3 regions of the Lysinibacillus sp. CNPSo 3705 genome follow, and region 2 is predicted to be linked to each of the others. Evidence: predicted binding sites of a transcription regulator. Region 2 holds the regulator's gene; each other region holds the start of a gene.
What was found. The regulator LexA, encoded in region 2, represses DNA repair genes until DNA is damaged. The targets are predictions, from matches to a motif close to CGAACATATGTTCG.
Positions count from the first base shown of each region.

Region 1: a site for LexA is predicted at 8,334-8,347, ahead of recA (recombinase RecA). Genes of this name have one in related genera too.
Region 3: a site for LexA is predicted at 2,800-2,813, ahead of parE (DNA topoisomerase IV subunit B). Genes of this name have one in related genera too.

Region 1 is NZ_JAQZSD010000001.1:150,650-161,408, forward strand. It holds gene PVA17_RS00700 (ABC transporter permease) at 1-343, shown strand, start outside; gene yfmF (EF-P 5-aminopentanol modification-associated protein YfmF) at 590-1,861, shown strand; gene yfmH (EF-P 5-aminopentanol modification-associated protein YfmH) at 1,858-3,159, shown strand; gene ymfI (elongation factor P 5-aminopentanone reductase) at 3,156-3,884, shown strand; gene PVA17_RS00720 (DUF3243 domain-containing protein) at 3,929-4,186, shown strand; gene PVA17_RS00725 (DUF3388 domain-containing protein) at 4,413-5,201, shown strand; gene PVA17_RS00730 (helix-turn-helix domain-containing protein) at 5,218-6,138, shown strand; gene pgsA (CDP-diacylglycerol--glycerol-3-phosphate 3-phosphatidyltransferase) at 6,189-6,767, shown strand; gene PVA17_RS00740 (competence/damage-inducible protein A) at 6,785-8,041, shown strand; gene recA (recombinase RecA) at 8,430-9,494, shown strand; gene rny (ribonuclease Y) at 9,984-10,759, shown strand, end outside.
Region 2 is NZ_JAQZSD010000007.1:74,120-84,878, reverse strand. It holds gene PVA17_RS04525 (prepilin-type N-terminal cleavage/methylation domain-containing protein) at 1-206, shown strand, start outside; gene pilM (type IV pilus biogenesis protein PilM) at 307-1,278, shown strand; gene PVA17_RS04515 (PilN domain-containing protein) at 1,279-1,872, shown strand; gene PVA17_RS04510 (potassium transporter) at 1,869-2,594, shown strand; gene PVA17_RS04505 (prepilin peptidase) at 2,653-3,405, shown strand; gene PVA17_RS04500 (gamma-glutamyl-gamma-aminobutyrate hydrolase family protein) at 3,469-4,191, shown strand; gene lexA (transcriptional repressor LexA) at 4,368-4,985, opposite strand; gene yneA (cell division suppressor protein YneA) at 5,148-5,459, shown strand; gene PVA17_RS04485 (YneB family resolvase-like protein) at 5,456-6,133, shown strand; gene PVA17_RS04480 (type 1 glutamine amidotransferase family protein) at 6,279-6,440, opposite strand; gene PVA17_RS04475 (DJ-1/PfpI family protein) at 6,433-6,798, opposite strand; gene PVA17_RS04470 (GNAT family N-acetyltransferase) at 6,840-7,352, opposite strand; gene PVA17_RS04465 (DUF3021 domain-containing protein) at 7,387-7,812, opposite strand; gene PVA17_RS04460 (LytTR family DNA-binding domain-containing protein) at 7,818-8,249, opposite strand; gene PVA17_RS04455 (CPBP family intramembrane glutamic endopeptidase) at 8,526-9,143, shown strand; gene PVA17_RS04450 (DUF896 domain-containing protein) at 9,328-9,561, shown strand; gene tkt (transketolase) at 9,878-10,759, shown strand, end outside.
Region 3 is NZ_JAQZSD010000004.1:77,675-88,433, forward strand. It holds gene PVA17_RS02695 (spore germination protein) at 1-1,126, opposite strand, end outside; gene PVA17_RS02700 (HesB/YadR/YfhF family protein) at 1,256-1,546, opposite strand; gene plsY (glycerol-3-phosphate 1-O-acyltransferase PlsY) at 1,566-2,168, opposite strand; gene parE (DNA topoisomerase IV subunit B) at 2,834-4,810, shown strand; gene parC (DNA topoisomerase IV subunit A) at 4,807-7,239, shown strand; TPP riboswitch at 7,560-7,669, shown strand; gene PVA17_RS02720 (ABC transporter substrate-binding protein) at 7,821-8,816, shown strand; gene PVA17_RS02725 (thiamine-binding protein) at 8,818-9,108, shown strand; gene PVA17_RS02730 (ABC transporter permease) at 9,108-9,878, shown strand; gene PVA17_RS02735 (ABC transporter ATP-binding protein) at 9,856-10,605, shown strand; gene PVA17_RS02740 (TatD family hydrolase) at 10,595-10,759, shown strand, end outside.

The DNA.
Region 1 (10,759 bases), on a different contig from region 2:
TGTCATCTCTGGGGCATTAGGTGGTCTTGGTGGTGCAGTATACGCGCAATCGATTGCAGGCAATTTCTCGCATGCAACAATTGCTGGTCAAGGCTTTATGGCTATTGCTGCAATGATTTTTGGGAAATGGCATCCAATCGGTGCATTAGGTGCAGCTTTATTCTTTGGAGTAGCACAAACATTAAGTGTTGCAGGAAGTGGAATGCCTTACATTCAAGATATTCCTGCTGTTTACTTACAAATTTTACCATATGTCTTAACGATTTTTGCATTAGCAGGATTTATCGGTAAAGCAAATGCACCAAAAGCTAGTGGTCAACCTTATATTAAAGGGAAACGCTAATAACAAACGATGAAAGACTGGGCGAAAATGCTCAGTCTTTTTCCTTGTACATATTTCAAGTGTTTGGGAAAATAATGGTTGGTGGTTGATCTTTATTTACTTGCATGTACAGGTTCCTCAACAACCAAATGTAATTTCACACATTTCATATACATACTTTGGATTCTTTTTGCAATTATAGACAATAGACATGTATAGTATGTGTAGTACTTTGTTATATTAAGAAAGATAAGGAGGGTTCTATATATGTTTAAAACAATACCTTTTGCAAAAGGTGTCAATTTGCATATCCGACAAACGACCCAATTTAAAACCGTAAATTTTTCAATTAAATGGAGAAAAGCATTAACGGCGACAAATGCGTCTGAACGTACAGTATTAACAAATGTTTTGCAACACAGTAATGCGAAATATCAGACAACAGCTGCATTCCGAAGTTTCCTGGATGACTTGTATGGCACAGTGTTATATTTCGACACTTCTAAACGTGGTAATGAACATACAGTATTGATGAATGTAGAAGCTGTTAATGATCATTATTTGGCAAATACTAGTGTTTTAAATGAGGTACTCGATTTATTGCATACAGCAATATTTGAACCGAATTTAGAAAATGGTATATTTAAGGAATCAATTGTGGAACGTGAAAAGAAAACAGTCATTCAGCGTATTGAGTCCATTTTTGACGATAAGTCTCGTTATGCGCAGCAACGCATTCAACAAATTTTACGTCCAAATGAACCGGCCTCTATTTCTGCGAATGGAACTATCGAGGATATTCAAAAAATTACCCCTACATCATTGTTTGAAGCATATCAATCCATGCTTGCTAACGATAAAATAGACATTTATGTCGCGGGTGATATTAATGAAGAAGAAATCGTAGCGAAGCTCAAAGAAGCGCTACCATTTAATGATCGTACACCTGAAGAAATTCCTGCTGTACTTCCACAACAGCATCCACAAAATGATTATGTACGTGAACAACAAGAAATGAAGCAAGGAAAGATGCATATTGGCTTTAGTACACCAGTACGATTTGGTGACGCTGATTTTGCCAAAATGCAAATCTTTAACGGGGTATTTGGTGGCTACCCTCACGCCAAATTATTTATGAATGTTCGTGAAAAGGAAAGTTTAGCCTACTATGCGTCTAGCTCATATGCATCACATTATGGCTTAGTCTTTGTTGTATCTGGGATTGAACCAAAGAATGAGGAAAAAGCGTTATCACTAATTAAGGAACAACTTGCTGTTATGCAAGCGGGCGATATTACAGATTTAGAAATAGAGCAAACAAAGGCCATGCTAACGAATCAGCTAAAAGAAGCATTGGATTCTGCTCGAGGACAAATAGAAATTTTTGACCAATATAAAGATTTACCCGAAGAGTTCTCTGTTGAGACCTGGGCAAATAAATGGCAAGCTGTGACAAAGCCAGATATAGTTGAAATGGCGAAGCAAGTACAGCTAGAAGCGGTCTATTTCTTAAGTGGGAAGGAGCAAGCCGCTCAATGAAAACAATTGAATTCAAACAATTAGATGAAACATTGTATTATGAAAAACTAGAAAATGGCTTAGATGTCTATATATTACCGAAAAAAGGTTTTTCTAAAACTTTTGTAACGTTCACCACAAAATATGGTTCTGTTGACCGTACTTTTGTGCCAATTGGTGGAACTGAAAGCATTACAGTACCAGATGGCATTGCCCATTTCTTAGAGCATAAAATGTTTGAAAAAGAAGATGGAGATGTCTTCCAAAAATTTAGTGAATTCGGCGCTTCAGCCAATGCGTTTACATCATTTACACGTACTGCGTATTTATTTTCTTCAACTAACAATATTTATAACAGCACAGAAACATTATTAAATTTTGTTCAAGAGCCCTACTTTACAGAAGCAACTGTTAATAAGGAAAAGGGCATAATTGGTCAGGAAATTACGATGTACGACGATCAGCCGGATTGGCGCTTATATTTTGGCACAATCGAAAATATGTATCATAATCATCCAGTAAAAATTGATATCGCTGGTACAATTGAGTCAATTGATGGTATTACTGCGGACCATTTATATACGTGCTACAATACATTTTATCACCCGTCCAATATGTTATTGTTTGTCATTGGTGCAGTAGATCCTAATGAAATGATGACGTTTATTCGTGACAATCAAGACAAAAAAGAATTCCCTGAACCAACACCAATTCAACGCTTTTTTGATCAAGAGCCGACAGAAGTTGCTATTAAAGAACGTGAGTTGCGTATGGATGTACAAAAACCTAAAGTCTATATTGGCTTAAAAGCAAAAGAAACAAATCTTTCTGGGCGTGACATGTTAAAACATGAGCTGTCTGTTCAAATTGCACTTGAACTTATTTTTGGACGTACATCTAAATTTTATGAGAGCGTTTATGATAACGGATTAATTGATGAAACATATGCATTTGATTTCACGTTAGAAAAAGGCTTTGGATTTGCAATGATTGGCTCAGATTCTACAGACCCTGTTGCATTAGAGAAAGCTATTAAGGAAGAATTAGCAAAGTATGATGGGGATGCCCATTTTGAAAGTACCGATTTAGAACGAGTAAAACGTAAAAAAATAGGTTTCTTCCTACGTGCACTGAACTCTATTGAATTTATCGCCAACCAATTTACACGTTATTCGTTTAATGATATGAATTTGTTCGACGTTGTGCCTGTACTAGAAGAACTAACGATTGAAGATTTGAAAAAAGCGTTTTCTTCAGTTCAAGGTGAATCTCAACAAACTGTCTTTAAAATTTTACCTACTGAGAAGGGCGTACAGTGAAAAAGTTTGCGCTCGTTTTAGGGGCATCGGGTGAGATTGGCCGTGCTATTTGTCGAAGTCTGGCAGAAGACGGTTGGTCCATCTACATACACTTTTCAAACAATGAAAAAGCAGCACAGGCTCTATACTGCTCCCTTTCAGAAAGTTTCCCTGCACAGGAGTTTATGCTTGTACAGGGAGATTTTTTGAAAGCGTCCGGGGCACAATTGCTAGCATCTCAAATTTTTAATGTGCAAGCGATTGTCTTTGCAAATGGTCAAGCACATTATTCGCTACTGGAAGATACTACGGTGGAGGATATGGAGGCATTATGGCGTGTCCATGTACAAAATCCAATGCGTCTTACGGCATTGCTGTCATCAAAGCTACGCGCTCATGATGTCAGCTATGTGCTTTTTATTGGTTCAATTTGGGGAGAGGCTGGATCAGCTGGTGAAGCACTTTATGCCACTGTGAAAGGCGCCCAACATGCTTTTGTGAAGTCATATGCGAAAGAAGCCGCACTGTCGCATATTCGTGTTAATGCCATTGCACCTGGTTTTATTAATACCTCGATGAACAGTCATTTAAGCGAAGAGGAGCTTGACTATATTTTAGAGGATATTCCACTAGGTATAACTGGGCAAACAACGGATGTTGCTGAAATGGTACGTTTTTATCTTTCTGGAAAAGCAGATTATGTAACGGGGCAAGTTATTAGATTAAACGGTGGCTGGTACATATAATGCTCTTTTTTGCACATACTACATGTGTAAAGGAGGAGGAACATATGACTATTTTAGAAAACTGGCAAAAATGGACATCGTTTTTAGGTCAAAATGTTATGCGAGCAGAATCAAGCGGTATGCCATCGCAAATGATTCAACAAGCTGCTGTACAAATTGGAGAATATTTGGCGACAAATGTCGATCCTAAAAACGAACAAGAGCGAGTGCTGTCGGATTTATGGGGCGTTGCCTCTGAAGAGGAAAAACACGCACTGGCGAATTGTGTCGTTAAACTTGTACAAAATAAACATGTACAGTAAAAAAAGAGGAGAGCGATCTCCTCTTTTTTCTATATATAAAAGCAATTTTTACATAGAAAAGGGAACGTATGTAAGCCTATTTCGTACGTTCAAAAAAAAAATAGTAAGTTTTTAAAAATAACCCCATAATTCCATGTATTCTAACTTTCCATTACATAAAAAATCAGCTATGATGGAACTTATAAAGGATTTTTTACGTTAACTAATAGGAAGGGAACGAGTGTGTTTGAGCGATTGGTACTTTGAATATGAAATTCAGGTGAATCGCCCTGGATTATTAGGAGATATTGCTTCACTTTTAGGGATGCTTCGTGTCAATATTATTTCAATAAATGGTGTCGATGAGGATCGACGTGGTATGTTAGTGCATACAGACAACGATGAGACAATTGAGCGTTTTCGTACAATTGTTTCGACAATGGAACATATTAACGTTACCAAATTTCGACAACCTAAGCTCCGTGATCGTTTAGCCATTAGGCACGGTCATTATATTCCTCGAGATGCAGATGAAAAAAATACCTTCCGCTTCGTACGAGATGAACTTGGTATTTTAGTTGACTTTATGGCTGAACTTTTTAAAAAAGACGGGCATAAGCTTATTGGGATACGTGGAATGCCTCGTGTTGGAAAGACTGAATCAATTGTAGCAGCAAGTGTATGTGCCAATAAAAAATGGATTTTTTTATCGTCTACAATGATTAAGCAGACTGTTCGCAATAAACTTGCTGGTGATGAATTCAGTAACAATAATATTTTTATATTAGATGGCATTGTGACACGTCAATCATCTGATGAGCGACATTTGCAACTAGTGCGTGAAATGATGAGTATGCCTTCCATTAAGGTCATAGAGCATCCAGACATGTTTGTTCAGCATTCAGAATATAAGATAGAGGATTTTGATTATATCATTGAATTGCGTCATCACCCAGATGAAGAAATTACGTATGAAATAATGGAAAAAAGCCAAATGATGTCCGAATCTAATTCATTTGGTGGATTTAATTTTTAATTTGAAATTAAAGTAGGTGTTATTAGTGGCAGAATTAGGGACTCGACTGAAAGAGGCGAGACTGTCTAAAGGCTACAGCTTAGACGATTTACAAGAAATAACGAAAATTCAAAAGCGTTACTTAATAGGTATTGAAGAAGGAAATTATTCGATTATGCCTGGTTCGTTTTATGTACGAGCTTTTATTAAACAATATGCTGACGCTGTTGGTTTGGATGCAGAGGAGCTTTTAGAAACTTATAAAAGCGAGCTACCAGGTACTCCAAACAATCAAGTAAGTCAATCGATGACGAGTAGTCCAAGTAGAAGAAAAGTTTCGAAAGGTCCTTCTACTAAAATGATGGAAGCAATGCCGAAAATAACCGTTGGTTTATTTATCATTGTCATTATTGTGGTAATTTGGGTGCTAATGCAGTCTAAAAATAAAGCAGTGCCAGATGGTGCTGTAGACGATACGCCATCAGAAATAGAATATGATACAAAAGTAAAACCAATAGATACAGAAAAAGATAAAGAGCATAAAAAAGCTCAAACAAATAACAAAGAAGACTCAGCAGATTCAAAAGATTCAACACAGGAAACACCTGATGAAAAGCAAACTGAAGAGGTTAAGCAATCGATTTCAGCTGGGACTATTGAAGCGGATGGTGCAACAACTTCTTATACGTTAACAGGTACGGATGCATTTAAAATACGTATTGAAGTATCAGGTCCTACATTTATCGGTATTCGTAACCAACAGCAACAAGAATTACTATCAGATACTCGTGTATATAATGCAGGAGAAGTAGTAGAATTCGACGCAACATCTCAAAATTACGCCCGTATTCGCTTAGGTAATTCAGCGCAAGCTAAAGTATACATTAATGACGAGCCTTTAACGTATGCACAGCAAATTGTAACGCAAAACATCGTCATCAATTTCAATAAAGAATAGTAGTCATCTAGTGATGACTACTTTCTTTCATCATGAAAGGTGTTAGAAAAATGAACATTCCAAATAAAATTACCATCTCTCGAATTTTACTTATTCCGTTCTTTGTCATTGTTATGATGTTTGATTTTGGCTGGGGAACAATGTCACTATTCGGTGCGACGATGCCTGTTCATCATTTTGTAGGTGCACTTATTTTTATTATTGCTTCAACGACTGATTGGGTGGATGGTTATTATGCACGTAAATACAATCTTGTGACAACATTTGGGAAATTTTTAGACCCACTTGCTGACAAGTTGCTAGTTTCAGCGGCTTTTATTTTAATGGTAGAGCTTGGTATGGCGTCTGCATGGATAATAATCATTATTATTAGTCGTGAGTTTGCAGTTACTGGCCTGCGTTTAATATTGGCTGGTGAAGGAGAAGTTGTTGCGGCCAACCAGCTTGGCAAAATTAAAACATGGGCTCAAATTGTGGCCATCGGTGCAGCACTTTTACACAATACAATTTTTACACTTATCGGTCTTCCATTCGATAAAATTATGCTATATATTGCATTGTTCTTTACGCTATGGTCTGGATGGGATTATTTCTATCTAAATCGACGTGCCTTACTTGAGTCTAAATAAGAGAGGTCTTGAGGGTCATGAATGCTGAAATTCTTGCAGTTGGCTCAGAGTTATTGCTTGGTCAAATTTCGAACACAAATGCAAGATTTATTTCTAGTCAGTTGTCCGAGTTGGGAATAAATGTGTATTATCACACTGTTGTTGGAGATAATGCACAACGTTTGGAAGAAGCTATTTCCATTGCAGAGACTCGTGCTGATTTAATCATTTTCTCGGGTGGGCTTGGGCCTACAAAGGATGATTTAACAAAGGAAACGATTGCGCGTCATCTTGACGTTTCTCTAGAATTTGATGATATCGCACTGGCTAGTATTGAGCAGTTTTTTGCACAACGAGGACGTCCAATGACGGATAATAATCGTAAGCAGGCTTTAATACTAGCGGGTAGTGAGGTACTTGCAAACCATCACGGTATGGCACCTGGCATGATATTAACTAAGGATGAACGTACGTATATTTTACTGCCGGGGCCACCTAAAGAGCTTGAGCCAATGTTCCAGTTTGAAGCAAAGCCAAAGCTTGGTGCGATGTTAAACGCTGGAGGGGTAATTACATCGCATGTTATGCGTTTTTATGGAATTGGAGAGGCGGAGCTTGAGGTTCGTGTCCAACATATTTTAGATGCGCAAACAAATCCAACTGTTGCTCCACTTGCTTCTGACGGCGAGGTTACATTGCGTGTAACTGCTAAAGCAGAAACGGAGCAAGAAGCGCAGCATCTTATTGCCGCAAAGGTAACAGAGATTCAAGCGCTTGTTGGGAACTATCAATACGGTATAGATGACGATTCTCTTGCCTCTAAAACAGTAGAAATGTTACTAGACAATCAGTTAACAATTTCTGCAGCAGAAAGTTTAACAGCAGGATTATTTCAGTCAGAACTTGCTGAAATACCAGGTGTAGGGGATGCCCTTGTTGGTGGCGTTGTTACGTATACGGAAGAGGCTAAAATTAAGCAACTCGGTATTTCAAAGGAATTTTTAACTACACATGGGATTGTAAGCAGTGAATGTGCGGCGGCTATGGCTAGTGCTGTACGTAAAAAGTTTGATACGGATATTGGTATTGGATTAACAGGTGCGGCGGGTCCTACAGCCCATGATCATCAACCAGCGGGGACGGTTTGGATTGGTATTGCCATTGGTGATGAAAAACCAATAACGTATTTACTTCATTTATCAGGTATGCGGAATACAAATCGACTGCGCGCGGCGAAATTTACTTGTCATTATTTAATGCAACTTTTGGAAGAAAGAGGCTTTAAAAAACGTTAATCAATTTGCCTTGGCATAATATAGGTTCATCACCAAAAGTTGCGGATAATTTTTGTTAAAACGTCTATTATGAAAATAAGTTGATTGGAGTGGAGGCTGGGCGCCCCCAGGAAGCTGTGCGAAAGCGAAGCGGCAGCAACAAATGTTTTCTGTAGCAAAAGCGAAGCGGCAGCTACAAAGCGCCCAGCCGGAACGGAAATCAACCACACGTTTTGGTGATGGTCCATAATATAGTTGAAAATAGAAATTTGGGTAATGGAAAGTTACCCAAATTTTTATTTTGAAGAAAAAACGAATAAATGTTCGCTTTTTTCTTGCGTCTTCTCTTAAAAACAAGTATAGTAGAGATAGAGAAAAACAGTGAACAGTTTTCAAAGGAGGAAAATGAATGAGTGATCGTAAAGCTGCCTTAGAACAGGCGTTAAAACAAATTGAAAAGAATTTTGGTAAAGGTTCTATCATGAAACTTGGCGAAAAGACCGATTTAGAAATCGCTACATCTTCAAGTGGTTCGCTAGCACTTGATGCTGCATTAGGTGTTGGTGGATATCCACGTGGACGTATTATTGAAGTATATGGCCCGGAATCATCAGGTAAAACAACAGTTGCTCTTCATGCCATTGCAGAAGTGCAGGCAAATGGTGGACAAGCAGCATTTATTGATGCTGAGCATGCACTAGATCCAATTTACGCACAAAAATTGGGCGTCAATATTGATGAACTTCTATTATCTCAACCAGATACAGGAGAACAGGCGCTTGAAATCGCAGAAGCATTAGTGCGTAGTGGTGCTATCGATATCATCGTTATTGACTCCGTAGCAGCATTAGTTCCGAAAGCAGAAATCGAAGGAGATATGGGTGATTCGCATGTTGGTTTACAAGCCCGTTTAATGTCTCAGGCCTTACGTAAGCTTTCAGGTGCTATCAATAAATCAAAAACGATTGCTATTTTCATTAACCAAGTGCGTGAAAAAATTGGTGTTATGTTCGGAAACCCAGAAACAACACCTGGTGGACGTGCGCTTAAATTCTACAGCTCAGTACGTTTAGAGGTTCGTCGTGCGGAAGCTATTAAACAAGGCAATGACATTATGGGTAACCGTACAAAAATTAAAATTGTGAAAAACAAAGTAGCACCACCATTCCGTACAGCTGAAGTTGATATTATGTACGGTGAAGGGATTTCAAAAGAGGGCGAAACAGTTGATTTAGGTGTTGAACTAGACATCGTTCAAAAAAGCGGTTCTTGGTATGCTTACGGTGATGAGCGCCTAGGTCAAGGTCGTGAAAATGCTAAACAATATTTAAAAGAAAATCCAGCAGTACTAGACGACATCGCAAATAAAATCCGTGCTTCTTACGGAATTGCATCTTCATCATACACAATTGCTGCGCATGATGAAGAGGAAGATATGGATGAGGAATTAAAGCTTCTTCTTGAAGATGAATAATATACATGCATTGTTCCCACTCTTTATAGTGAGAGCAATGCATTTTTTTATTTACACATACTGGAGAATAACGGTTTTGTTGTTAGGTAATCCATATATTCTTCGAAAGTTGTGAATGACATTTTTGAAAAATAATTCCTATGTACTACTTCTACGGCATTCATGATAAAAGATAAAATAAGCGTTAGTGTAAAAAGTATTAGGTAATTAATTCTCCTAATGGATATGACTTACTTTTTTTCTTACGAGGGCGAACAGATGCCCTACTATCCTTGACAGAGCTTAAGGCTAGCTATACAATTAAAAATGTATAATTTCTGAATTATGACTTTAAATAGGCAGTACATTCTGACTTCATTAATAATGGCTTTTGAAGATCTATTAAATGAAGATGAAAACTTTGGCAGATGTCTATGATTATGCCAAGGCAAAATTGATGTATGCGCCGACTGAAACTGTAATACCCAAATAGCAAGAGGAGGTGTTCATATGGATGGAATTACTATCATCTCCGCTTTGCTTGGACTCATCGTTGGTGCCGCTGTTAGCTATATCTACATGAAAAAAGTGAATGACTCAAAAATCACTGGTGCTAAACATGTCGCTGAAACAATCGTTGAAGAAGGAAAACGAGAAGCGGAGGCATTGAAGAAAGAAGCACTACTTGAAGCCAAAGATGAAACTCACAAATTTCGTACTGAAGCAGAAAATGACATTCGTGAACGTCGTTCAGAACTTCAGAAACAAGAGAACCGTTTATTGCAAAGAGAAGAGAATCTTGATCGCAAAGATGATGCTCTAAATAAGAGAGAAGCAGGTTTAGAGCGTAAAGAACAAGCTCTAAGCGAAAGACAACAGCATATTGAACAGATGGAAAGCAAAGTGGACGAGCTCGTTGCCTCGCAAAAATCAGAGCTAGAGCGAATTTCTGCTTTAACTAGAGATGAAGCAAAAGCTATTATCTTAGGAGAAGTAGAAAAAGAGCTAACAACTGATATTGCTGTGATGACGAAGGAAGCTGAGACACGTGCGAAGGAAGAATCAGATAAAAAAGCACGTGAAATTTTATCACTGGCATTGCAACGTTTTGCAGCCGATCATGTTGCTGAAACAACAGTATCTGTCGTGAACTTGCCAAATGATGAAATGAAAGGTCGTATTATTGGTCGTGAAGGTCGTAACATCCGAACTTTGGAAACGTTAACAGGTATAGATTTAATAATTGATGATACTCCAGAGGCGGTTATTTTATCAGGCTTTGATCC
Region 2 (10,759 bases):
AAGATTATTATGATACTGCGGGTGGTGCAGAAAAAGGATGGTCTGTTGCTAAACCAGGAGGAAAAGGGGATAACGCATCGTCCGCTCTAGAATTCAGTGGTAAAGTAAAGAGAGGAAATGTCACTATAGAATTTAGTGGTGCAAATATAAAAGATATAGAACCGGATTCTAAAGAAGGGAACGACAAAGTGAAAATTGATAAATAATAAATAAAATAATTAATCCTCTAACTGAGTCTGATGCTGTCAAAATGGTATCAGACTCAGAAAAGAACGATTAATTTAATTAAAGGAGGCATCTTTTCACATGTTTACAAAGAAGAAAAAATCGCATGTGTCGATTGAAATAAAGGATTATATATTGCGTGCGATTGTGGCAAAAGGTGCTGATCCGTCGCAATGGAAAGGCTATGAAATGCCATTAGCACAAGGAATTATTGAAGGATCTGTTATTCAGGATGAAATGGAATTGTTTGATGTCATGAAAAATGATGTGGCAAAATGGGCTGGCAAAAAGCAAAATGCACGTATTTTTGTACCGGATACTTCCGTTTTGTTAAAGAGCTTTGAGCATCCTGATGATATAGAGTGGAATGAATTAAAAGGTTATGTGGAAATGGAGCTTGGTCAGTCCATTCATCTTCCGTTTCAAGATCCTCTTATCGATGTGTATGACCCAAATCCTAATGATGGACAGGCCATGCTATTTGCAGCACCTTCAGAAGAAGTGACGAAAATGATTGGACTTTTACTCGATGCTACATTAGATCCACAAGCAGCAGATATTCGAGCATTGTGTAATATTCGTCTGTTAGAGTATTTGCAGTTAATAAAGGACGATCGAACTTATTTAATAGCGGATTGGTCAATCAATGAATTATCGATAAGTATTTTTTCATTCGGTCAACTGGAGTTTTTACGATACCAATCATTTGATACAGATTTATCGAAATGGAAGCCTGAAGAAATTGAAGAGTATCGTTTTTCGTATCATTCAGAAGTTGAAGATGAATATCGTATGATTCTTACCGATCAAATGCTTGAAATCGATCGTATTATGAATTTTTTTAAGTTTTCCTTACATAAAGGTGAGAAAAGTGTAGATGAGATGATCATTTTAGGAGATAATCCACTACTTTCAACCGTTAAAGAGTTTTTAGAAAATAATTTTTCAATACCAATTATTATGTTAAATGATTCAATCATTCAAAAATCCTTCCCTCAATTTTCAGAGCAATTTGCAAGCTTATTAGGACTTGCATTAAAGGAGGTTAACTAAATGGTACCAGACATTAACCTCTTGCCGAATTTGGAAAAGAAGCATTCAACGCCTACTTTAATATATGTAGTATTTATTATTCTTATTGGTATGATAGTAGGATATATGATTTTCCTGTTTTTCCAAGCAAAAAGTGATCTTACAACATTAAATGCGCAGGAAGTGGAGCTTTCATCGCAACGCGAACAACTTCAAATAGAGTTAGATAGTAAGCAAAATGCGAATAAAGGCTCATTGGAGCAATCCGTACAATTTGTGGAAAAAGTATCCTATCCTGTGACACCTTTAATGGATGAAACGCAAGTATTATTACCAGAGCAAACGTATTTAAGGAACTATGTATTTGGTGAAAAAAATGTAGAAGTTACGGCTGATTTTGAAACGATGTCAGCTATATCATCTTATTTAGAAAAGCTAACTGCAAGCCCCTATTTCAATGATATACAGGTTGATACTATTTCTAATTTTGATGTTGCTATTGGGAACCAAGAGGAAAAAAGTGCTAAGAGCAAGTTTAAGGAAGTACCACGTTATTCGGCAACTATTACATTAGGAATTGATTTTAAATTTCTCGCTGGAGGTAGAGAATCATGACAAGTAGTAAAAATTCAACGATTCTTATCTTAACAGCTTTAATTGCAGCCATTTTATTTGCGCTTTATTACTATATAGTAACACCTAAATTAGAAGAAGTGGATGCGAAAGAAAGCTCCATTAACACCGTTCAACAAGAAATTTCTACAATTCAGGAGCAGATTGCTTTAATTGAAAAGAACGGTAAATCTAATCGTACAAGTAACTTAACATTACGTAAAAAAGTACCTCAAACTCGAGCGATTGACGAAGTAATTCGAAATATTGAAGAGATTGAAGTGGTGACGGGCACGCGGGTAGAAGCTATGGACTTTAATAATTATGATTCGCTCGTAATGGAGTCAGCTATTACAGATCCTAACTCGACAAATTCTGAGGAACAGGCTGATACACAGCAATCTGCAACTGAAGCGGATGAACAAGCTGTTGCTAAGAATGATGAAACACCTGAAGTGAAAGATAAAATACCAACTGCTACTCTCAATAAAGACTCCTTACCGAAGGAATTAAAACTCGTAACATTTGATATTGAAGTTGTCGCATTGGATAATAAAGCAATGGTTGAGTTTATAAAAGAAATTGAAAAAATTGATCGTGTGATGAAAATTGATGCGATCGATTTCACATTAACTGGTGAAGAAGCGAAATTCAAGGAAGACGCTGATACAACCTTAAAAGCAACTATACAAGTAACGACGTTCTATTATGAAGGACAACAATAATCTAGATGGCGCGCATACTTAAGTGTATGGGCGTCTATTAGTATAGGAGGACATAAAAATGGAAATCGCTTATACCATTACAGTTTTACTATTTGGGCTCGTTCTTGGCTCATTTTTTAATGTAGTTGGCTTACGTGTGCCTATGAAGGAGTCCATTGTGCGCCCACCCTCGCATTGCACTTCTTGTAAGAGACAGTTGACGGCGCTTGATTTGGTGCCTGTTTTGTCTTATTTATTTTTAGGTGGAAAATGCCGTAGCTGTGGGCAAAAAATTTCTTGGATTTATCCACTGATGGAACTTATTACAGGCCTATTATTTGCTTTTGCTTATTGGCAATTAGGCTTTAGTGCAGAATTTTTTGTGGCGCTATTATTAATTTCATTAGTAGTCATTATTGTTGTATCGGATTTTGCGTATATGCTTATTCCCGATAAGGTGCTATTATTCTTTTTACCATTGCTAGTTTTTGGACGCGTGATCTCTCCATTGTCTCCTTGGTGGGATAGTATAGTTGGTGCTGTCGTAGGTTTTGGCATATTATATTGTATAGCTGTTCTATCAAGAGGTGGAATGGGTGGTGGCGATATTAAATTATTCTTTTTACTTGGTCTCGTACTCGGGACAATACATACTATTTTGACGCTTTTTGTAGCGGCAGTAATTGGCATGATTGTTGGCATCATTGTATTGAAGATACGTGGACAGGGAAGGAAAACGCCTATACCATTCGGACCTTCTATTGCTCTCGCAGCTATTATCATCTATTTCTATGGGGATGCGTTGATGAATTGGTATCTTGGGTTTTGGTAAGTAATCATTGACGGATTCTTTCACAGGCAGTGAATGCAAGCTAAAGATCATGGAGGGGATAGGATGAAACCAATTATCGGAATAACGGCTTTTGCGGAGGATGATTTGTCCTCAAGATTAAATGCTGCTTATAGCAAAAGTATAATGGAAGCAGGGGGAGTTCCACTAATAATTCCAATTGGCGTTGAAGAGGATGTAGCACAAATTTTATCGTTAACGGACGGATTATTACTATCGGGTGGCTATGATGTACATCCATTCCTCTTTGACGCAGAACCTACACCAAAATTAGGGAAGGTTCATCCTGAACGAGATGCAGTGGAGCTTGCTTTAATTCATGCAGCCTCTATTCGGAAAATGCCGATTCTCGGAATTTGTCGAGGGCTTCAAATACTAAATGTTGCATTTGGAGGCACAGTCTATCAGGATATTGAAAGTGAGTATCATAGTAAAAAATTAATAAAGCATGTGCAACAAGCAGCAAGGGGTGTTACAACACATTATGTTAACCTATCACCTGATACATTATTAGAAGCGATTATTGAGGAAGAAAAAATTGCTGTGAATTCATTTCATCATCAGGCAATAAATGTAGTAGCAGAAAAGTTGAAAGTGGTAGCAAAATCAAGTGATGGTATCGTTGAAGCGGTAGTGCATGATGATTTACCATTTTGTTTAGCAGTTCAATGGCATCCTGAAGAGTTAGCTATTGCAGGAGATGAAGTATCAAAGAAACTATTTGCTGCATTTGTAAAGGCAAGTTTGAAATTTAAGGTAGAGGCATAAACTTTACTAAGATATCCTTGGTGATGAACATGAATACATTGCTAGGTATAAGGAATCCATTTTCAAGTGGGTTCTTTTTTAGGTGATTAAAATAACACTTAAAAGATAAGAAAAAGAGGTATATGCCCATTTGTGAACATAATAACCTCCTTTTATACTTTAATATTGAGATACTTTTAATGTACACGACGATATAGACCTACAACATGCCCTAAAATAGAAACTTGATCTACGATAATTGGCTCCATTGTTGAGTTTTCAGGCTGTAAACGAAAATGACTTTTTTCCTTAAAGAAACGCTTTACAGTTGCTTCATTCTCTTCAGTCATTGCTACGACAATATCACCATTATCAGCTGTTGCTTTTTGTTTAACAATAACTAAATCTCCGTCTAAAATGCCAGCTTCAATCATTGATTCACCCATAATTTCAAGCATAAATAATTGATCTTCACTTGTACCATAAATATCTGGGAGTGGGAAATATTCATCGATATTTTCAACAGCAGTTATTGGAGAACCTGCAGTAACCTTCCCAACTAATGGGACATGAATAACATGTTGCTTTTGGATAGAATCCTCTGGCTCTAAAATTTCAATAGCACGTGGTTTAGTTGGATCGCGTCGAATCAAGCCTTTTTGTTCTAAACGAGCTAAATGCCCATGAACTGTTGAGCTTGAAGCAAGTCCAACTGCCTCCCCAATCTCACGTACAGATGGTGGATACCCCTTTGCTCGTACTTCTTCTTTAATGAACTCTAATATGGCCTCTTGTCTTTTCGAAACTTTTTTCATAATTGCTCACCTCTTTTTTTAATCATTTTACTAATTAGTAGTATAACAGAATGCGAACACTTAAGCAAACATAGGTTCGAAAAGTGTTTGACAAAAACGTTTGTTCGTATTAATATGAGAACATATATTCCGAACAAACATTCTGGAAAAGGGGTTTTAAACATGAACTGGTTAAAGAAAAATCCACATATTACAACTTTATTAGGAGCTTGTTTGCTTTTTGCGGCATACCTTTTTATAACAGACCCAGGCGATGTAACGTACACAGAAATTGAAATCGCACATGGTGATAGCTTATGGTCGTTAGCCGATCAATACCGTGGTAAAATGAAAACGGATGAATGGATTAAGCTTGTGAAAACAGAAAATGAATTATCGAACGCACAAATTATTGCAGGTAAATCCCTAGTGATTCCAGTAGTGGGTGACCCATCCCCTATAAATTCAATTGAAATTGCGAGAAACGACAAATGAAAATGAATCAACAATCGGCCATTGTCTATTGCCGTGTGAGTACAGAAAAAGAGACACAAAGTTCCTCGTTAGAGCGTCAGCAGGAGGAGTTGATGCGCTATGCTAAAGAACAGGGCTACGAAGTTAAGCATGTTTTTAAGGACAAGCATAGTGGTTATGATGTGGAACGTGAAGGTTTACTAGAAATGCTTGATTTCATTAAAGAAAAAGAAATAGAAGCATTATTTGTACAGGATGAAACACGCTTAGGACGTGGAAATGCTCGAATGGCAGTATTACATTTATTGCAGAAAACTGAAACTAATGTTTTTTCTATGCGAGACGAGGGACCTATACAATTAAATGAAATGGATACGATGCTCTTAGAAATTTTAGCAATCGTAGAGGAGTACCAGCGTAGAATCCATAATGCTAAAATACGGCGTGGCATGCGTCGTGCCGTTGAAAATGGCTATCGCCCTGAAAACAATTTATCTAACCGTGGAAATCCAAATGGTCAAGAACGTAAGGATGTTCCTATAGACGAAATTGTCAACCTACGTAATCGAGGCTTCACCTTTGAGGAAATCGCCATGACGCTTAGAGGTTTAGGCTTTGAAGTAAGCAAAGCTACAGTCCATAGGAGATATCGGGAACATCAAGAGGGAAGCGGGCAAAATAAAGTAACGTATTAATCAGTGGGGTTTTTATCGTCCCGCTGATTTTTTAATTTTTAAAGGTTAAGTTCCAAAGTGACGGCTAGACCCGATCAATAAATAGAATGAATAGTAAAAAAATAAGAGAAGTAGTGATTTCTACCTCTCTTTAGCGATTTTTTTGTTATGCCCTGTACCAATTTTCATCAAAAGAGAGCTGCAGGGCTTTACCCACAGTAATGCCAAATTGTATAAAACCTTTGCCTCTTGCAGTTATGATGTTGCCGTCTTGTACAACTAAGTCTTCAGAGAGATGACTAAGATCAAAGAAGCCCAGCTTATCCATACCTTCTGGAGATAATCCTACAGTATATTTTTTGTTCTAAAAGAGATGGCGTGCTAGAAATACTTGCAATGATAGCTCCTTTGGCATTTACATGACTAATAAAATCTATTAATTTTTGCTCGTGTATTAATAAAGCTATATCCATACACCCTGGTAATATCAAGCTATCGATTTCGTCAAGATTAATATCACTTATTTGTGTATCTGCCATACAGGATAACCCAGATTCCCCTTTAATTTTTTCGCTGTTTAATCCAACAGTTATGACGGGTTTATTTCCTTGCATTAATATAGATAATGCTACACTCAATTCATATTCACTAAATTGGGGATACAATAATACTGCGGTCTTTTTCATCTAAATTTCTCCTCTAGAAATCGATAATCCCTAAAAGCATCTTATGCCCACTCTTCTTTTAAGACCGCATAGTAATATTCATCCCACCACTCATCTCCATTTGGTATGCATTTTTTAAAATAACCTTCGCGTCTCATGCCGATTTTCTCCATCACTCGATAGGATGGGATATTTTCTGGTTGGCATGTAGCAATAATTCTATGAAGTTGCATTTCTTTAAATCCGTAATTCAGCACAGCTTTTGCTGCTTCAGAGGCGTAGCCATTATTGTAATAGTTCGGATTCAATACCCAGCCAATTTCATATGTATGGTCACCAAAATATTGATGAAAAACAATATGACCAATGACAATATTGTCGCTTTTTAAAATAACAGGGAAGTATTTTGCCTGTTCACCGCTATTTTCTAATACGAACTTTTTAGCTTCTTCCTCATTAAAAACTCCCTCAGGAATATACTTCATTACATTTGGATTCGAAGTATATTCATAGACAGCTTGCCAATCTTGAATCTCAAATTCTCTTATTAAAAGTCTGTTTGTTTTGATAAACATTTCATTTTTCCTCATTTCACATTAGTTTTATTTTCTATTTATTTATCAGCTCATCAATCTTTTTATTCATTTTTTTTACTTCTGATTTGTTATATAAATAAAATAACACCCAAATTAGAGTAAATAGCAAAACACTAAAGAATAGCATTAACAAAGTTATTCCTATAGATGATGTGGGAAGCCAATTTAAAAATAGCGCAACAACAATAAAAGTACCTAAAGAAATTGCAAAATGGATAGCTGTTTGTAGTAAAAATGTTAAACGTTCTACTTGATAAATGTACGATGGTAATACACAAGCGAGTCCTACAATAATTGAACCAAGGGATTGTTGTATAAAGCCAGCCGTAATAGCTTCGAAAAAAATATCTCCAAAAATCCATGAACCGAAAAGATTAATAAAAACAAAAACTGTACAGCCCATACTTACACCAAACGCTACATTTTTAAAAAAATGCACCTAACTTAAACCCCCAAACGCTTTTTAAATTGCTTTCGATAATTACGAGTAATTACTTCTTTAATTCCTAAAACTAGCTCAATTTCCATTGTTCCGTTAAATGAAGCTTCGATATTTTTAACTTTTGTTAGATTTATAATTGCAGATTTAGAAATCCGTATAAAATTATTCCCTAGTCGCTTCTCTAATTCATATAAAGGTTTATTCAATATGAGACGATTATTATCTTCATTATATAAAGCTAATTCTCTTCCTTCAGTTCGAATAACAATAATTGAATTTGGATCAATGATATATGTTTTATTATTTGCTAGCCCTGTTAAAATTTGTTCTTCTTTCTCTTTTTGTAATAAAGAAATAGCAGCTTGTATCGTAGGAGTAAGTTTTGCTGTACAAATTGTTACATGTGGCTCTTTATACTCTGAATCTATTTTCACCTCTATTTTCAGCTTTATCACCTCTCAAGAAAATTATAGCATATTCAGCGTTTTGGAAAATGCAGGTTATTATTCGAAAAAGGCATCTTACACAATCATAACAACATGTTACTCCGAACGTATTGTTGGGGTACATTTCGTTCGTTATATTGAGTTCAGGCAAATTAAAAGCTTTTAATATACTGCAAATGAAATAGAGATCTAAACAATATAGGGATATGAATTTTTCGAGTAATTGACTATTTGAGAATTCATTATTAGGAGGTTAGGGCTAATATGAATGAAATAACTACTTCAAGTGAAAGAACTAAAACTGGTTGGATATTAGTAAGTATTGCAACTATGCTAACAGCTAGTATAATTTTTTGGTTTTATAATAATCCTGAAGGTTTTATTGAAAATGGAATTGGATTTAGGACGGATGTATTTTCGAATATATTTATTTGGACTTTTACACTATTTATCATAACGGGATACGTTACATACACACTCAGTGCAATACCTTTTGTAAGAGCTCATTTATTTACTATTTCTTGGCTTAAAGTAATTGGAATATGGGCTGCCGTTGTGACAGGAATAGTAGAAGAAGTTGTTTTCAGACATATACTTATGGAATACCTATTAACAATTGCATTTTCAGACGTAGCACAAATATTAATTTCAGGGATACTCTTTGGAATTGCTCACGGTTTGTGGGTACTTTTAAAAGGGGATTGGAAATTTGCATTACCTGCTATTATAAGTACCACAATATTAGGGAGTCTTCTCGCAACGCTTTATATTGTAGCTGGACGAAGTACCTTTGCACCAATAGTAGCTCATATTTTAATTAATATGTTTATTGAACCATGGCTAATGTTATCTGCTGTTTCTGGAAAATGGGCTAGTAAATAAAGAACAAATTATATTTGCTAATTGTCCTTAACCTGCAAGCTGAGTGAAGTTGCTAGAAATTCCTTTATACTAAATTCAAGAATAAAGTGATACTTGAAAGGTTGGTATAACTGCATTTCAGGGGGATACATGCTATACTTTACATACCATATTCATTAAGATATGTATTGAAAGGTGTGTAATTATGTTATCAAAAGAAAAAATTAACCGAATCAATGAACTTTCTGCTAAGGCTAAAAGTGGTACATTAACAGAGGCAGAAGCTAAGGAACGATCAGCGCTTCGTAAAGAATATCTAGATACATTTAGATCAACGATGCGAGATACAATTGAAAACGTAAAAGTAGTAGATGCTGAAGGAAATGATGTAACACCAGAAAAAGTTAAACAAGCGAAAAAGAATAAATTTCTCAATTAATATGACACATTTAAGTCAATAACGCCTCAGCGTTAATTGTGTCCGGATTTTGAAAAGGAGCCTAGGCTTGCGCGATGCAGGTCAGTTAGCCTTTTTCATAGGATGTGAAGGTTTTAGGCTAAATCCTTATCCGTGACATCCCGCCGGAGGTATTATCTTTATTCTGTTGGCACTATTGTGTGGGGGATTTTTCGCTGAATAAAGATAAAGTATGTTATAAATCTTTAATAGTATAACAAAACCATTGTTTTCTGAAGCAATGTTGACTAAACTGTATAAGAACAATATATAGGACGAGAAAGGATGTCACAAAATAATGACTCAACATGCGGATCAACTAGCGATTAATGCTATCCGAACTTTGTCAATTGATGCAATTGAAAAAGCAAACTCAGGTCACCCAGGTTTACCGATGGGGGCTGCGCCAATGGCTTATACGCTTTGGACAAAACAACTTCACCATAATCCGGCTAACCCAAAATGGTTTAACCGTGACCGTTTTGTACTTTCAGCAGGTCATGGCTCTATGCTTTTATATAGTCTACTTCATCTAGGTGGCTACGGCTTACCAATGGAAGAAATTCAAAACTTCCGTCAATGGGATTCATTAACTCCAGGACATCCTGAATATGGTCATACTGTTGGGGTAGAGGCAACAACAGGTCCTCTAGGTCAAGGTATTGCTATGACAGTTGGTATGGCAATGGCTGAACGCCATTTAGCAGCTACTTACAATAAACCAGGACATGACATCGTTGATCACTATACATTTGCACTTTGTGGCGATGGCGATTTAATGGAAGGTGTAGCGGCTGAAGCTATCTCTTTAGCAGGTCACTTAAAACTTGAAAAGTTAATCGTTTTATACGATTCAAACGATATTTCTTTAGATGGTGATTTAGAAAAATCATTCTCAGAAAATGTTCAAAAACGTTTCGAATCTTATGGCTGGAACTATTTAAAAGTTGCAGATGGTACAGATGTTGAAGCAATTAACGCAGCAATCGAAGAAGCTAAAAAATCAACTGGCAAGCCAACACTTATTGAAGTGAAAACTGTTATCGGTTTTGGTTCACCAAACAAATCTGGTAAAGCTGCTTCTCACGGTGCACCACTTGGTCAAGATGAAGTTGTTTTAACGAAAGCATCTTATGAATGGGCACACGAGCCATTCCAAATTCCTGCTGAAGTATATGAT
Region 3 (10,759 bases), on a different contig from region 2:
CTGGTCCAATCGTTCTTGGCATTCGAAGACCTGCTTCTCTTAACACCTCAAAGGCAACCTCCATGATGAGTGCCTCTACAACGGCAGGGAAGGGGACGCCTTCTCGTTGAGATGCAATACTTATTAGCATAGGAGTTGGTAGCATTTCTTGATGGAAGGTGGTGATCGCTACGTAAAGTGATGGCGCTACCAAGGCTAGGCTAATTCCAAAAAATCTCAATAAACGTACAAGAGTACTAATCATCCAATGCTGATAATAATCTTCAGCAGATTGTAAAAAGGATGTAAATAGAGCTGGGACAACTAGGACAAACGGTGAACCGTCCACTAAAATTGCAATTTTTCCGTCTAATATTTCACCAGCAATAACATCAGGTCGTTCAGAATTATAAACTGTAGGGAATATGGTCGTTTTAGAATCTTGAATAAAATCTTCAATGTAGCCGCTTTCTAAAATACCATCAATGTTAATTCGATCTAATCGGGAAAGAACCTCCGCTACTATTTTGTCATTCGCAATGTCATTTAAATACATAACAGCAACATCCGTTTTTGTTACTTCACCGACAATACGGGACTTGATCCAGAGATTCGGACTTTTAATTTTCCGACGGATCAGAGCCGTATTCGTACGCAATGTTTCCGTAAAGGCTTCCCTTGGACCTCTAATGACCGACTCTGTTGAAGGCTCCATAACAGCCCTATCTTTTGCACCTTTTGTACTTGTTACAATTCCAGTTGAAGATTCATCTAATAAAATGACCGTATCACCATTCAATATCGAATTGTACAGTGTTGAAAAATTGAAAATATCATTAACATCGCCGACTGTTAAACAAGAATCTCTTAAATAGCGAATAATCTTGTCTATTTCTGTCTCATCACTTGCCTCAATATCAAGCTTTAGTTTATCAATTACAGCATTAGAAATGGTTATTTTATCGGATAAGCCATCTACATAAATGATTGCTAACGTATATTGTTCAGCTTTTCCAATGGTAACTTCTCGTATGACAAGGTCATTACTATTTCCAAGTGTATTTTTAATTATTTTCAAATTTTGTGAAAGAGAACTATACAATTGGTCATTGTTTTGGGAGGTATCCGTAATTTTAGAAATAGACATTTTCATTTCCTCCTCAAGATTTTACATAACTATAGAATGTACAACTTTGAAAGAAGATAAACTAAGGTTGGAATAGATTCAAAAAAAAAACAGTGTTCCCTTCGTTTTCAAACGAAAGGGAACACTGCTTTATTTTTTATACTCATATTTTAATTCGTCATTTGTAATATCCACATCTACATATAAACTGTGATTATTGAAAAACCATAAATCTTTTTCATCTATATAGTAAGTAACATCGTCAATAACTTTCTTAACACCAATGTTGAATGGTTCTTCGCGTGTCATACCTAGGGAAAAGCCTTCGTGAAAAGGACTGGAACCACCATATCTAGCATAAAAACGAATCGTATCTCCGGAATCTACTTCCATCTCTTGTTTGAACCATTGTAGGGCCTCATCTGTTAGTACAATATTCATTAGAATGCTCCTCTCTATATTACAACCATTTCACTTTTGGTTCAGTACCATTTTTAATGCGTGCAATATTTGCTCGGTGACGGTAAATGATAAAGGTAAATAAACAAGCTATTAAAATACCTAACGCAAAGTCGCCTGTAACAAAATAATAACCGATTGAATAAATAAGTGCTACTAAAGCGGCAATCATGGAAGTTAAACTTACAATCTTTGTAATTTTTAATGTTACAATAAAAACAATAAATAATAAGACAAAAAGAGGCCATGAATATCCTAAGAGAACGCCAGCTGATGTTGCTACCGCTTTCCCTCCGCGGAAACCTGCAAAGATTGGGAACATATGACCAATAACGGCTACTAGTCCAAGTATTAGCGAATGGATAGTGACATCAGAGAATAGCGGAAGAGCTACAAGTAATACGGCTGTTGTACCTTTTAAGACATCCATAATCGTTACGATGATTCCTGCTTTTTTTCCTAAAATACGAAAAGTATTTGTCGCACCTAAATTACCACTTCCATGTTGACGAATATCAGTTTTATAAAAAATTTTGCCTATCCATAACCCAGAGGGGATCGAGCCGATTAAATAAGCACATAAAATAATAAGTCCATTTAGCATATTTGGACTCCTTTCATTCATTGATTAACACTTGGTACTAATAATATGTAATAAATATTCTACACTTTTTCTCTATAATCTACAATGACATGAAGGAGATTTCTTCGTGTATCTTGAATTCATTACAAAAGATAACTATTTTACAAGGATTTTTATATGTATATGACTTTAGGTTAGTCTTTTAGACATGATTCATATAGGCAGCATGAAAGCCCTTTCTAAAAATATAGGTAAAAAGGCAATTTTGTCAATCACCCATTCCTTTGGTAGAATAGAAGTCTATCTTTAATTTCTAGAGTAAACTAGTACGAATTTCTTTAGACAGAAGAAACCCATTTATTACTGTACCTGTATATTTTTCAGAGAAAAGTCAAATGCTTTTGAATGAAAGTCAAAGCCCTCAGCGATTCGTAGCGTTTTGAAAAAAAGTAATGATCAGTGCAACTAAAACTTACTGCCCTGCGTCAAAGGAAGAGAAGAGTTCTTAATACATATTGGAGCAATTATTGCAAATTTTTCTTCCGGTAAAACAGATCAAAACGATGAAGCTGTGAGGATTTTTAAAAATTTTTTGGGCCTGTCACTAGATATTGTTAGGAAATGCTATTATTATTAGGAAGAGAATATAAATAGAACATGCGTTTGTTTTTTGGAGGGGAAATTTTTTGGCGAATAAACAGTCACCAAGCGTCTATAATGATGACGCCATTCAAGTATTAGAAGGATTAGAAGCGGTACGAAAACGACCCGGCATGTATATCGGTTCTACGGATGGCCGTGGACTTCATCACCTAGTATATGAAATCGTTGATAATGCGGTGGATGAAGCTCTGGCTGGCTTTGGTTCTCATATCATTGTCACTATTCATAAAGATCAAAGTATCAGCGTTCGAGACTTCGGCCGGGGAATGCCAACAGGTATGCATAAGATGGGGAAACCGACTCCTGAGATTATCTTCACTGTCTTACATGCCGGTGGTAAATTCGGACAAGGCGGCTATAAAACAAGTGGTGGCTTACATGGCGTAGGTTCGTCTGTTGTTAATGCTTTATCCACTTTTTTAGAAGTTACGATTCACCGCGATGGTAAAAAATATCGTCAACGTTTTGAAAACGGTGGCCATCCTGTGACGACATTAGAAGAAATTGGACAAACAAAGCAGACTGGAACGCTTGTTCATTTTTTACCAGATGACACGATTTTTTCTGTAACAAAATACAATTATGATACGCTTGCAGAACGTTTACGTGAGTCAGCGTTTTTATTAAAAGGCTTAAAAATTGAGTTAATCGATGAACGCGAGGAAGGCAAAGGTGATGTTTTCTTTTATGAGAACGGCATTGAAGCTTTCGTTGCGTATTTGAATGAGGAGAAAGACGTCCTTCATCCTGTTAAGTACGTGGAAGGGATCCAAGACGAAATTGAAGTTGAATTCGCCTTTCAATACAACGATGGGTACTCCGAAACAATCCTTTCATTTGTTAACAATGTGCGTACACGAGATGGTGGAACACATGAAACAGGTGCCAAGGCAGCATTAACACGTGTTTTTAATGAATATGCACGAAAAATTGGCCTGTTAAAAGATAAAGATAAAAATCTTGAAGGGACAGACATCCGAGAAGGCTTAGCGGCGATTGTTTCTGTTCGTATACCAGAGCATTTACTACAATTTGAGGGTCAGACGAAGGGCAAGCTTGGTACGAGTGAGGCACGCTCGGCAGTAGATAGTGTTGTTTCGGAGCAAATTTTATATGTGCTTGAGGAAAACGCAGAATTGTCTGCATCTCTTGTTCGTAAAGCTATTCGTGCGCAGCAAGTACGTGAAGCGGCTCGTAAAGCACGTGAAGATGCACGAAACGGCAAGAAGAGCAAAAAAGCCAGTACTATTCTTTCTGGAAAATTAACGCCTGCACAATCTCGAAATGCAGCGAAAAACGAGCTGTATTTAGTCGAAGGTGACTCTGCAGGTGGCTCTGCAAAACAAGGGCGAGATCGTACGTTCCAAGCGATTTTACCTTTGCGTGGTAAAGTTATTAATACAGAAAAAGCCAAGCTGCAGGATATTATGAAAAATGAAGAGATTTCAACGATTATCCATGCAATAGGTGCTGGTGTTGGAACAGATTTCTCTGTCGAGGATTCAGCGTATGACAAAGTCGTTATTATGACCGATGCTGATACGGACGGAGCGCATATTCAAGTACTGCTGTTAACGTTCTTCTATCGTTATATGCGACCATTGATTGAAGCTGGAAAGGTATTTATCGCCTTACCACCACTTTATAAAATATCAAGAGGCACTGGTAAAAAAGAAGTGACTGAATATGCTTGGACTGAAAATGACTTACAAGCGGCCATTAAAAAAGTTGGAAAGGGTTACATATTACAACGTTATAAAGGGCTTGGTGAGATGAATGCTGACCAGCTGTGGGATACGACAATGAACCCTGAAACACGTACGTTAATACGTGTGACGATCGAGGATGGTGCACGTGCTGAAAGACGTGTGACCACTTTAATGGGCGATAAAGTAGAGCCGCGCCGTAAATGGATCGAAGCTAATGTAGACTTCGGTATGGAGGATGATTCAAATATTTTAGACAATGAATTCATCCAACAAGAGGAGGACCAAGCATGAGTAGTACGGAAAAATTTCAAGATTTACCTTTAGAAGAAGTTATGGGTGACCGTTTTGGTCGCTATAGTAAATATATTATTCAAGACCGCGCGTTGCCTGATGCACGTGACGGTCTTAAGCCTGTACAGCGACGTATTTTATATGCGATGTTTACAGAGGGCAATACGAACGATAAACCATTCCGTAAATCAGCAAAAACTGTCGGTAATGTTATCGGTAACTATCATCCACATGGTGATAGTTCAGTATATGAAGCAATGGTGCGTATGAGTCAGGATTGGAAAGCGCGTCATATGCTCATTGAAATGCATGGGAATAACGGTTCTGTTGATGGTGACCCACCGGCAGCGATGCGTTATACCGAGGCAAGACTTTCTGCTATTGCAGCGGAGATGCTACGCGATATAGGCAAGAAAACAGTTGAATTTATACCGAACTTCGATGATCAAGATATGGAGCCAACTGTTTTACCAGCTCGTTTCCCGAACTTACTAGTCAACGGCTCAACTGGTATTTCGGCCGGTTATGCAACAGATATCCCTCCTCATGCACTTGATGAGGTGCTAGACGGTGTTCTTATGCGTTTAGATAACCCAAATACGACTGTCGATGATTTAATGACCGTTATTAAAGGGCCTGATTTCCCAACAGGTGGGATCATTCAAGGTGTCGATGGCATTAAAAAAGCATACGAAACAGGACGCGGTAAAATCATTGTGCGTGCGCAAGCAGTCGTTGAGCCAATTAAAGGCGGCAAAGAGCAAATTGTTATTACGGAATTACCGTACGATGTAAATAAAGCAAATCTTGTGAAGAAAATCGATGAGCAACGTGTCGATAAACGACTTGAAGGAATTGCGGAAATTCGTGATGAATCGGATCGTACAGGCCTACGTGTTGTCATTGAACTGAAAAAAGATGTTCCTGGACAAGGAATTTTAAACTATTTGTTCAAAACAACCGATTTACAAGTAGCTTATAATTTTAATATGATTGCTATTCATAATCGTCGTCCGACAATGATGACATTACCATTGTTACTGGATTCTTATATTGCCCATCAAAAGGAAGTCGTGACGAACCGCTCCATTTATGATTTGCAAAAGGCAAAAGATCGTTCGCATATTGTTGATGGCTTGATCAAGGCACTGTCCATTTTAGATGAAGTCATTGCAACCATTCGTTCTTCTAATGATAAACGAGATGCGAAAACGAATTTACAGGAGAAGTTTGACTTTACCGAAGTGCAATCAGAGGCAATCGTTAGCCTGCAATTATACCGTTTAACAAATACAGATATTACCGAATTACGAGCTGAACAGGAAGAATTAAATAAATTGATTGCTAAGCTTGAAGGTATTCTTAATAGTGAAGCAAAGCTTGTACGTGTTATTAAACAGGAACTACTTGACATTAAAAAACGCTTTGCAGAGCCTCGTCGTTCAAAAATCGAACAAGAAATTGAAGAAATCAAAATTACGTTAGATGTCCTTGTCCCAAGTGAAGAGGTTGTAGTGACGGTCACAAAGGATGGCTATATTAAGCGTACATCTACACGTTCACATGCAGCTTCGAATGGTCAGGATTTTGCGATGAAGGATTCCGATTATTTATTATATGAAGCAAATTTAAATACACAGCATCATCTACTGTTATTCACAAATCGAGGCAATTATATTTATCAACCTGTCCATGAACTACCTGATATTCGCTGGAAAGATCTTGGTCAGCATATTTCAAGTATTGTACCGACAGGGGAAGATGAATCTATTATTGCTGTATACGGTTTTGAAACATTCGAACAAGCAAATACGTATATTTTAACAGCTACGAAAGATGGACAAATTAAACGCTCACCTTTAGCTGATTATGCTGTTACACGTTATTCAAAGCCGATCAAAACGATGAATGTTAAGTCTGGCGATGAAATGATTTTTGCAGACATCGTGACAGACGAAGCAGAATTAATGTTAACGACAGATACTGCCTATGCTATTCGTTTCCCAATAGAGGAATTGCCAGTAACGGGTGTTAAAACAGGCGGTGTGAAAGGGATTACGCTGAAAGACGGCGAAGCATTAGTTGGCATCAATGTTTTACCGCCAAATGCCACGGCATATGTTGCAATTGTGACACATCGCGGTGCGGTGAAAAAAATGAATGTTGCTGAGGTAGAGATGACGAGTCGTGCAAAACGCGGCTTAAAAGTGTTAACAGAATTAAAAGCGAACCCACATCGTATCGTGGCTGTAGTAAAGGTTACAGATGAGGAACAACTAACAATCGAGACGGAAAAGGGTGTGCAAGAGATTCTTGATGTACAAGCATTAACTCGTGCAGATCGCCACTCCAACGGTTCCTTTAAAGTAGACATTGCTACTGACGGTGCCATTTCACATGTCTTCACGATCAAAAAAGAAGAGAAATAAGTTTTAGTTTTCTAGCCCAGTTCCTTGTGAGAGCTGGGCTTTTTTTACCTAATTGAAACTATTGAGCTCGGATTGTATGATGCGCTTTATATAATGATAAAGTCGGTTGAAATTAGGGTTGGTCGATGCTCAATTAATTGCGTCGTTTAGAATGCTAGATCTTTTTTTTGCTATTTTTCATCATTTAGGTGATTTTTACAAAGAAAAGGACGGAATTGAAGAGATAGAGCTTTAAAATTATATGAGCAGTGCTTTTACGCAAATAGATCCTTGTCATTTCCGGATAGATATGGGTATAATAATCACGAAAAGTTCATATGGAAAGAATGTAGGGGGGCTGGTGTTGCCAGCTGAGATTGTGTCCGATAGACACTGACCCTTTGAACCTGATTTGGCTCGTACCAGCGTAGGGAACATCTATTCAAAAAGAAAATTTTTGATATTGATAGTAAAACGTCTGGGAGGAATCCTAGGCGTTTTTTGTTTTCAGATTTTTGTTGTATACACAGACCGTGAACGCTTTCTTCTGGTAAAAACATTCATTCATGAACATTTCACACTACTTACTTGGAGGATTAAGCATGAAAAAATGGTTATTGGTCCTAATGGCTGCACTTTTCACATTAGTGGGCTGTAGCGAAAAAGAGGTTAAAAAGGATGCTAAAGGATTAACAAAAGTATCGGTTGTTCTAGATTGGACACCGAACACAAATCATACCGGTTTATATGTAGCGGAAAAACTTGGCTTCTTTAAGGAACAGGGTTTAGATGTAGATATAATATTACCCGGCGAAGCGGGAGCAGATCAGCTTGTGGCGTCTGGCAAGGCTCAGTTTGGCGTAAGTTATCAGGAAGGGATTACACAGGCACGTGTACAAGATGTACCTTTAGTATCGATCGCGGCGATTATTCAACATAATACTTCTGGCTTCGCATCCATTGCATCAAAAGGCATTACGTCACCAAAGGATTTTGAAGGTAAAACATACGGTGGCTGGGGGGCACCACTTGAAAAGGCTGTACTGCAATCACTAATGCAAACAAAAAATGCAGATATTAATAAATTAGATATTGTCAATGCAGGCGATATAGATTTCTTCACAATGATGAAAAAAGATATTGATTTTGCGTGGATTTATTATGCATGGACAGGTATTGAAGCAGAGCTGCGTGGCGAAAAACTAAACATGCTATATTTAACTGATTATAGTGATCAGTTAGATTACTACACACCTGTACTTGCTACAAATGAAAAAATGATTAAGGATGATCCTGAGACGGTAAAAGCATTTGTCGCTGCTGCAGCAAAAGGCTATGAATATGCAATCAATCATCCAACTGAAGCAGCTGTTATTTTACTAGAAGCGGTACCTGATTTAGATAAAAACCTTGTGCATAAAAGTCAGGAATGGCTAGCAGATAAGTATCAAGGCGACGCAGCACAATGGGGCGAGCAAAAGCTAGCTGTCTGGGAAAATTACGCGAAATGGATGGCGGACAATAAAGTTTTAGAGGGCGAATTTAACGCAAAACAAGCATTTACAAACGACTTTTTACCGAAAAAGGAGACAAAGTAATATGGCAAACTCATTAATAAGTGTACAAATTATCCCGAAAACTAAAAAATATGAAGATGTGATCCCGTTTGTCGATGCAGCGATTGCGGTTATCGACGCATCAGGGGTGAAATATGAAGTTCATCCATTAGAAACGACCATGGAAGGTGAGCTAACGACTTTACTACAAATTATTGAAAAAATGAATGACAAGATGATTGAGCTTGGCGCTATTAATGTCATTACGCAAGTGAAAATTTTATATCAGCCATCTGGTATTACAATGAATACACTTACGGAGAAATACAAGTAATGAGGCGGGCTTTCAAACAAGGAAGGACGATAATTTTTATCGCCTTCCTCTTATTCATATGGGAACTTATTGTCCGTTTTGCAGACGTGCCACATTGGCTATTACCCACACCAAGTGCCATTTTGAAAGAAGGCTTTCAATCGTATAAGACGTTTGTGCCACATGCTATAGCGACTGTTCAATTAGCACTACTAGGCCTTGCCATTGGAATAGTGTGTGGGCTAACGGTTGCTGTGCTATTACATCGTTTTACGTTTGTGCGGGAGCTATTTTATCCTATTCTTATTATGTCACAAAATGTCCCAGTGCTCGTTCTAGCACCGCTCTTAATCATTTGGTTTGGCTTTGGTTTATTGCCAAAGCTCATTATTATTTGTCTTGTGTGCTTTTTCCCCATTGTTATTTCCGCAATGGATGGCTTCCGTCAAACCTCACCTGAGCTGAAGCATTATTTTGAAATGATTGGGGCAACGAAATCACAAACCTTTTGGAAGCTTGAATGGCCATATGCGTACCCGTCGATTTTTTCAGGCATTAAGATTGCAGCGACGTATAGTGTGATGGGAGCTGTCATTGCAGAATGGCTAGGTGCGAAAATGGGGATTGGCGTCTATATGACATTAGCCCAATCTTCATTTCGAACGGATCGCGTGTTTGTAGCGATTTTTGCCATCATTTTGTTAAGTTTATTATTATTTAGTGCGATTCGGTTATTAGAAAAACTTGTTGTGAAGGGGAGAGGAATTCATGCTAAGCATTCAAAACATTGATAAATCCTTTAATGCTCTTCCTGTTATTCGCGATTTATCATTTGAGGTCAAGGACGGGGAATTTGTGGCGATTATCGGACCGTCAGGCAGTGGTAAAAGCACACTCTTTCAATTAATTGGTGGTGTCTCTTCTATTGATAAGGGAGCTATTTTATTAAACGGTACAGATATCCAACAAAAAAGAGGAACGATCGGCTATATGCCTCAGCAGCCATGCTTACTACCATGGCGTACGATAGTAGAAAACGTCACGATGGTCGAGGAGCTTCATGGAAAACCAAATATGAACGTAGCCAAGGAATGGTTAGACAAAGTAGGGCTTACGGCGTTTGAAAATGCATATCCTAATGAGCTGTCGGGTGGTATGCAACAGCGGGTATCTTTTATTCGCGCAATTGTCAGTAATAAGCCCATTTTATGCTTAGATGAGCCGTTTTCTGCACTTGATGAGTTTACAAGGCTTGAAATGCAGGCTTGGCTTTTATCGATTTGGGAGAAAGATCGAAAATCGATATTGTTCGTAACACACAGTATCGAGGAAGCTCTCTTTTTAGCGGATCGTATCATTGTGCTCACGAAACGGCCAGCGACGATTAAAAAGGAAATAATCGTACCTTTTGCAAGGCCACGCCAAGAAGAAATTCGCCATTCCGCTACATTTACGGCTTTGAAACAACAGCTATTCACGTATTTAAAAGAAGAAAAGGATGAGGCGAATGTTAATTGATGCACATATTCATTTAGATCAGTATAAGGAACACGACATTCCAACTTTGCTAGAAGAAGCTGAACATGTCATTGCCGTTAGCATGAATCTTTCATCGTGCGAGAAGACGTGGAAGCTGGCGAAAACCTATACAAAAGTAAAAGCAGCATTCGGT